2 regions of the Nitratidesulfovibrio termitidis HI1 genome follow, and region 1 is predicted to be linked to the other one. Evidence: predicted binding sites of a transcription regulator. Region 1 holds the regulator's gene; the other holds the start of a gene.
The links. The regulator sigma-54, encoded in region 1, starts transcription at its own class of promoters, with help from an activator protein. The targets are predictions, from matches to a motif close to CTGGCACGGNNNNTGCTT.
Positions count from the first base shown of each region.

Region 2: the regulator sigma-54 is predicted to act here: its motif matches at 2,601-2,618, upstream of nifH (nitrogenase iron protein).

Region 1 is NZ_KI632512.1:545,565-549,419, forward strand. It holds gene DESTE_RS02435 (PTS sugar transporter subunit IIA) at 1-208, opposite strand, end outside; gene hpf (ribosome hibernation-promoting factor, HPF/YfiA family) at 218-763, opposite strand; gene rpoN (RNA polymerase factor sigma-54) at 885-2,318, opposite strand; gene lptB (LPS export ABC transporter ATP-binding protein) at 2,703-3,428, opposite strand; gene DESTE_RS02455 (LptA/OstA family protein) at 3,425-3,855, opposite strand, start outside.
Region 2 is NZ_KI632512.1:3,497,930-3,501,784, reverse strand. It holds gene nifD (nitrogenase molybdenum-iron protein alpha chain) at 1-681, opposite strand, end outside; gene DESTE_RS13980 (P-II family nitrogen regulator) at 913-1,287, opposite strand; gene DESTE_RS13975 (P-II family nitrogen regulator) at 1,284-1,634, opposite strand; gene nifH (nitrogenase iron protein) at 1,679-2,509, opposite strand; gene DESTE_RS13965 (LeuA family protein) at 3,150-3,855, shown strand, end outside.

The DNA of each region.
Region 1 (3,855 bases):
GCTTGCCGTGGGGAATGGCCACGCCGTCGCCTATGCCGGTGGTTCCCAGCGACTCGCGGTCGTGCAGCACGCCCAGCGCAACGGCGGCATCCACTTCGGGATGCCGCCGCACCACGGCCTGCACGAGTTCCGCCAGCACCTCTTTCTTGGTGCCGGCGGAGAGCTCGGGCAGGATCAGATCATCGTGAAGATACTCCGAAAGCCTCATGTATGGTGCCTAGACGACCGGATCGATAAGGCCGAAATCGCCGTTACGACGCCGGTAGATGATGTTGACGCGTTCCACCTCGGCGTTCAGGAACACCAGGAACTCGTTGTCGCTCTGGTCGAGCTGCATGGCCGCTTCATCCATGTGCATGGGCTTGGGGGCGAAATGGTCGGTACCGGTGATGGTCCGCTCGTCGCCTTGGCCCATGGTGCCGAAGGTGAACACGTCGATGCCCTTGCCCAGCTTGTCGGACTGCACGGAACGGCGACGGTCCTTCTGCTTTTCGACCTGCTTGCGCAGCTGCGATTCCAGCTTTTCCAGCACCAGGTCGATGGTGGCGTACATGTCTTCGGACTGTTCGACGGCGGAGAAGGTAAAGCCGTCGCCAGCCATCTGCACTTCCGCCTTGTGGCGGAACTTGTCGACGGAAAGGTTCACCTGCATTTCCAGGGCGGACTTGCCGACGAACCGGCCAAGCTTTTCAAGACGGCGGCGGGCGTACTTCTTCAGGTGGTCGGAGGGTTCGAAGTTCTTGAAGGTGAAGGCGATGTTCATACGCACCTCCTGCGGTGAGAGTGGGAATGCGGTGCGCGGCCTGCACTTGTGGTGCTGCTGCCGGATGCCCCGCTGGAGACGGATATCGCCCTGCGCCGGGTGCGGCGCGGGGGGCAGCCCGTCAGAACAGTTCCTTCCGCTTGGAAGAGGAGGGAATGTCCATGGCAGTACGATACTTCGCAACGGTCCTGCGGGCAATATTGACTTTGAGCTGATCCTTCAAAATTTCGCCGATGCGCTCGTCGCTCAGCGGTTCGCGCGGGTCTTCGTCGCCGATCAGCTTCTTGATCAGCGCCTTGACGCTCTCGGAACCCACCTGGCTGCCGTCGTCCAGTTCCAGCGCACTGTTGAAGAAGAACTTCAACTCCATGATGCCGTGCGGCGTGGCCACGTACTTGCCGGTGGTAATGCGGCTGACGGTGGATTCATGCATGCCGATGTCGTCGGCGATGTCCTTCAGGATGAGCGGCTTCAGGCGCGAAACCCCGTCCTCGAAAAAGCCGCGCTGGTACTTCACGATGGATTCCACCACCTTGTACAGTGTACGCTGGCGCTGGTACAGGCTCTTGATGAGCCACGAGGCGGAGCGCATCTTTTCCTGGAAATATTCGCGTTCGCCCGCCGAAGCGGCCGCTGCGGCGGAGCGCTCGTACATGGTGCTCAACTGCAGGTGCGGCAGGCCGTCCTCGTTGAGCATGATGATGAAATCGTCGTCGTACTTGTAGACGTACACGTCGGGGCTGACGAACTGGGGGTCGCCCCCGCCGTAACTGGCGCCAGGCATGGGGTCCAGGGTCTGGATGAGGTCCAGATACTCCTTCAGGTCCTCCATGGTCAGGCGGAACTTGCGCAACAACGGCTTGTAGCGGCGCTTCTCCAGGTCTTCCAGGTGGTCGCGCACCAGTTCCACCAGCACCCTGTCGCGCGTGTAGCCCAGCATTTCTATCTGGACCAGCAGGCATTCCTGCGCGGTGCGCGCGGCCACGCCCACGGGGTCGAAGCGCTGCACGGCGTGCAGTACGGGGTCCACCTCGCCGGGGGTGACCCCCGCCATTTCGGCGATATCGTCCACCGTGGCGTGCAAATAGCCGGACGAAGCGATGTTGCCGATGATCACCTCGCCGATGTCCTTCTGCCGCTCGGTCAGCGAGGACAGGCGCAACTGCCACATCAGGTGCCCTTCCAGCGAGGGCTTGGCGGCGTAGCGCGCCTCGAACGAGGTCATTTCCTCGGGCAGTTCCGATTCGCGCACCGTGGACTGGCGGCTGGTGCTGGCGAAGTCGCCAAGGTAGTCTTCCCAGTCGGCATCGCGGGCGATTTCACGGTCGTAGGCGACATCCGCGGCAGGTTCGGCGGCTTCGCGCTGGTCGGGGGCCTCCTGCTGCGGCCCGTCGTCCTGGGCTTCTTCCAGAAACGGGTTTTCCAGCATTTCCTGCTGCACCGTCTCGACAAGCTCCAGCCGCGAAAGCTGCAACAGCCGGATGGCCTGTTGCAGTTGCGGCGTCATCACCAATTGCTGGGTGAGCTTGAGCTGTTGCCTGAGTTCCAATGCCATGCGTGGGCAACCCCTATGGTCCTGCGCCGAGGCCTGACGGCCTTGCGCTATGACCCTGTAACCTTGCGTTGAGGCCGAACGAGATGGCGACGCGACACGAGGCGCGCCGACAAGCAAGAAACGGCCCACTGTAGAAATGTGTTCCCTTCCCCAAGAGGTTAGGCAAACCATGCCATAGAAGCAAGATGTATGCAACCGCTGTCGCCAACACGTCGCAATCCCTCATTGCCATCCTGAAATCGATCGGCGGCACCGTGCAGCGCCACCCTTTTTCACGCAAGAAAAGCCGCAAGAGCCCGCAACGGATACGGCGCCCCCCGCACTGCGGAAGGCGCCGTGAAATGAAGACCGTATCGCTGCCGTCCGGCAGCGCCGCCGTGCAGGCTACAGGCAGAACCCCTCGCCCAGGTACACGTCCCGCGCACGGGGGTTGTCCACGATGTCCGCGGGGGCGCCTTCCAGAATCACCTCGCCCTGATGCACCAGGTAGGCCCGGTCACAGATGTGCAGGGTTTCACGCACGTTGTGGTCGGAGATGAGCACGCCGATGCCCCGGTTGCGCAGGCCGGTGATGAGCTGCTGGATGTCGTCCACGGCCAGCGGGTCGATACCGGCAAAGGGTTCGTCCAGCAGGATGAACTTGGGTTCGCGGATCATGGACCGGGCAATTTCCAGTCGTCGCCGCTCACCGCCGGAAAGGTGCATGGCCACGGAGTTGGCCAGGTGGGTGATGCCGAAGTCCTCCAGCAGCATGTCGCCGCGCTCTTTCTGCTGCGCCTTGGAAAGGCCGGTGTGCTCAAGAATCATCTGAAGATTCTGGCGTACCGTAAGACGGCGGAAGATGGAACTTTCCTGCGGCAGATAGCTCAGCCCCACCCGTGCCCGTTCGTGCAGGGGCCAGTCGGCGATGTCGCGGCCATCCAGCTCGACCCGTCCCGATGTCGGCTTGATGATGCCGATGAGCATGTAGAACGTGGTGGTCTTGCCCGCGCCGTTGGGACCCAGCAGGCCCACGGTCTCGCCCTGGGTCACCGCCAGCGATACGCCGCGCACCACCTCGCGCTGGCCGAACTGCTTGTGCAGGTCTTCTCCGCGCAGCACCGAACTCACTGGGCAGCCCCCTTGGGGGCGGCAGCGCCCGCGGAGGCGTCCTGTGTGTCCTTGGTGCCCTTGGAATCGGGCGTGGCCTTGGAATCGGACTTGGCCTTGGAATCGCCAAGGGGGTTCACGTCGCCGGACGAAGTGAACACCGCCTGCACCCGCTTGGTGGAGGTGCCGCGCACCTCGCTGCGGTTCTCGCGGGTGTAGAAGGTGATGACGTCGCCCTTGATGCTGTTCTCGCCTTCGTGCAGCACGGGGTTGCCTTCCATGACCAGCACGGCGTTGTCCACGGTGTAGGTGGCCTTCTCGCATTCACCGGTGCGGTTCTCGCGCTTCATGCGCACGTTGCGCTCGGCCACCATGCGGTCGATCTCGCCCGCGTCCATGCCACCGGGCCCAGCAGAACCGGCCGAGCTGGACGAACTGGACGAGGCAG
Region 2 (3,855 bases), 3.0 Mb from region 1:
CTCGCCCAGCATGTTGATCTTGTATTCGCCAAGCTTGGGGGTATCGTCCTCGCCCACCACGTGGGTGAAGATCTGGTTGTTGGCGATGTGGTGACCCGCGGACTGCGAGACGCCCTTGTACCCTTCGCAGCTGAAGGCAAAGATGTTGATGCCCAGCTTTTCCTTCATCTTGCGGGCCACGGCGTGGATGTCGTCGCCGATGAGGCCCACCGGACAGGTGGCGAAGATGGCGATGGCCTTGGGGTGGAAGGTGTCGTAGGCCTCCTGGATGGCCGCGATCAGCTTCTTTTCGCCGCCGAAGATGATGTCCTCGTCCTGCATGTCCGTGGAAAAGGCGTAGGGCATGAAGTTTTCGGACGATTCGAACGGCGCCTTGGTCTGGTTGCGGCGGGTGAGCCACGAATAGAACCCGCAGCCGATGGGCCCGTGCGTGATGTTCACGATATCGCGGGTGGGGCCCAGGATAACGCCCTTGCACCCTGCGTAGGTGCAGCCGCGCATGGTGATGATGCCGGGCGTGGTGCGCACGTTGGCCTGCACCTCGGGCACCACGTCGCCGTCCTTCACGTCGTTGATGACGATCTGCTTGGCACGCTTGCGGGCGACCTTGGTGGGATACTTCTTGAGCAGTTCTTCCTTGACGGTCGCGACGTCGGGGATGCTCTTGTGCTTCAAAGCCATGATGTACCTCGTTGCTAGCAGTAGGCGTGGTTGCAAGGTGTAGTTTTGTTCGCTGGCCAGGAAAACGAGGCGGCCGCGAGGGAACATACTCTTCTTGTATTTGACCGAGTCGGCGGCCGAAGTTTGACGCTTCGCTCTTGATGTCCGTAAGGCTCGCACGCTCGCCTAACGGCCACGCTTCGCGCCCTTCGGGTCAGTCCGTCAGCGGGCAAAAGAACCCTTGCAACGCGCCTACAGGATGGCTTTGTCGCCATGCTCGGCGGTTCTCACACGGTGGGCTTCCGGAACGGCGGTGACGAAGATCTTGCCGTCGCCGGGCTTGCCCGTCTGGTTCACCTTGATGATGGCCTCGACCACGTCGCTGACCTGGTCGTTGGGCACCACCACGGTGACCACGCGCTTGGAATACAGTCTGCCCTTTTCACCGAGCAGTTCCACGGCCTCTTCGAACCCTTCCTTGGCGCCTTCCAGCAGGTCGCTGCTGACCAGCCCCTTGCCCCGACCGAAGGCCTCGTGAGCGTAGAAACCGTTCACGCCCGCTTCGGTCAGCGCCTTCTTGGTCTGGTTCATCTTGTTCAGGCGCACAACGGCCATGATCTCCTTCATGCCGCGGCCTCCTCGATGTCGGGTTCCTTCACGCCGGAGCTGATGGTGTAGACCTCTTCAACCGAGGTGACGAAGATCTTGCCGTCGCCGAAGGCGCCCTTGGCGCCGGTGCGGGCCGCTTCCATGATGGTGTCGATGACGAACTGCTTTTCGCTGGCCTTCACCACGCTGATCAGCAGGGTCTTGGGAATTTCGTCGTAGGTGATTTCGCCGATCTTGATGCCGCGCTGCTTGCCGCGCCCGGCCACGGACATCTTGGTCACGGCCGGAAAGCCTGCGGCCATGAGGGCAGCCAGTACGTCGTCGGATTTTTCGGGTCTCACGATGGCACGAACCATGATCATCATCGCCGTTCTCCTTCAGATTGTGGGTGGTGGTGGAAATGGTTCGTCTAGGCTTCGAACAGGCCGTAATCCATCAGCAGCTTTTCCAGCTCCGAGATCTGGAGGGGCTTCGGCACCACGAACATTTCGTTTTCGTCGATGGCTTTCGCCAGATTGCGGTAGTGCTGGGCCTGGCCGTGTTCGGGCGAGAACTCGATGACGGTCTGGCGGTGAATTTCGGCGCGCTGCACCTGGTTGTCGCGCGGGACGAAGTAGATCATCTGGGTGCCGATCTTGCGGGCCAGCTCCTCGATCATTTCCTTTTCGTTGTCCACGTTACGCGAGTTGCAGATCAGGCCGCCAAGGCGCACGGTGCCCGATTCGGCGTACTTCATGATGCCCTTGCAGATGTTGTTGGCCGCGTACATGGCCATCATTTCGCCGGAGCACACGATGTAGATTTCCTCGGCCTTGCCGTCGCGGATGGGCATGGCGAAGCCGCCGCACACAACGTCACCGAGAACGTCGTAGAACACGTAGTCCAGCTTCTGGTCTTCCTCGTACGCGCCGAGGGATTCCAGCATGTTGATGGAGGTGATGATGCCTCGCCCCGCACAGCCGACGCCCGGTTCGGGGCCGCCCGATTCCACGCAGAGGGTGGTGGAGTAGCCGGGCTTGCGGATATCATCGAGTTCCACGTCCTCGCCCTCGTCACGCAGGGTGTCGAGCACCGACTTCTGGGCCAGGCCGCCCAGCAGCAGACGGGTGGAGTCGGCCTTGGGGTCGCAGCCGACGACCATGACCTTGCGCCCCAGAGCTTCCGCGAGACCCGCGACGGTGTTCTGCGTGGTCGTGGACTTGCCGATGCCGCCCTTACCGTAGATGGCCACCTTTCTCATGATATCCTCCTGAAGATTCACGCCCGACCGGGTGTTGGATTGGCCGGGGTGTGTTCGCCGTGACTGGCGTGCCCATGCAACGACACGCATAGGGCAAACCCCGTGCCAGTGCGTGCAACAAGAGGTAATAGGTTAAAATGGCATACGTTATTCGCGCGCCACGAGTTCATGACGCACGTCGGACGCTACACGTATGCACCGACTATTTTGTCGTATGCGACAAATGCGTTGTGCCCGACATGATCGGAACAGGGCCTGAAAAGGAAGACAGAGGGAGCGATGCGGCAAAACGGCAGGATTTGCGACGCGCGTGTACGCCAAGGCCAGCAGCACCGGCACGAAGGATGGCGGCACCGTGTCAGCCGCACCGAAGCGCAGGGGCACTAGGGGATGCAATGAAACGCGACCCGCCAGCGGGTTACGCCGGGCAGGCATGCAGGGGCGGCACGAGCCGGATGTGAGCCGGATGTGAGCCGGACGCACCCCGCACCGCCTTTCCATCTGATGGGGGTTTGGCATTGACGATGCAGGGGTAGGGCATCCGGTTCACGCGGAGGTCCGTCCCGACCTCTTTCCCCGCCAACACCCGCACCTGTTCCTGTGGGGTCGGGACGGCTCCGCCATTCTTTTCGGAGGCCCCATGCTGCTCGACACCACCCTGCGCGAAGGGGAACAGTCCTTCGGCACCTACCTGTCCGTTGCCGACCGCGAGCGCGTCCTGCGCGGCCTTGCCGCCGTGGGCGTACCGGAAGCCGAGGTGGGCTGGGCCGGGCGTGACGACCTTGCGGACATGCTGGCACTTGCGGCGCGCGTGGCCCCTGGCCTGGCAGCCGCCGCGTGGTGCCGCTGCCGCCCCGAGGACCTGCGCGCCGCCGTGGCCTGCGGGGCGCGGCGGGTCTGCGTGGGGGTGCCCGTATCCGATGCGCACCTTGCCCGGCGGCTGGGCCTGGGCAGGCCCGCCCTGCTCGACCTGCTGGCCACCACCCTGGCCGAAGCGCGCATGCTGGGCATCGAACACGTGACCGTGGGCATGGAGGACGCCTCGCGCGCGGAACGTGCCTTCGTGGTCGCCGTGGCGCGCCACGCCGCCGCGCACGGCGCGCACCGGGTACGCCTGAGCGACACCGTTGGTCTGTACACCCCGCTGGAGGTGGCGGACATGGTGCGCGCGCTGCGCACGGAACTGGAAAACGCCCGGCTGGACGGCTCGGCCCCCCGTGCGCGCCGGGTCTCCATCGGCACCCATTTCCACAACGATTGCGGCATGGCCACGGCCAACGCCCTCACCGCGCTGGAATGCGGCGCGGACTGCGCCGACGTTTCCGTACTGGGTCTTGGCGAGCGGG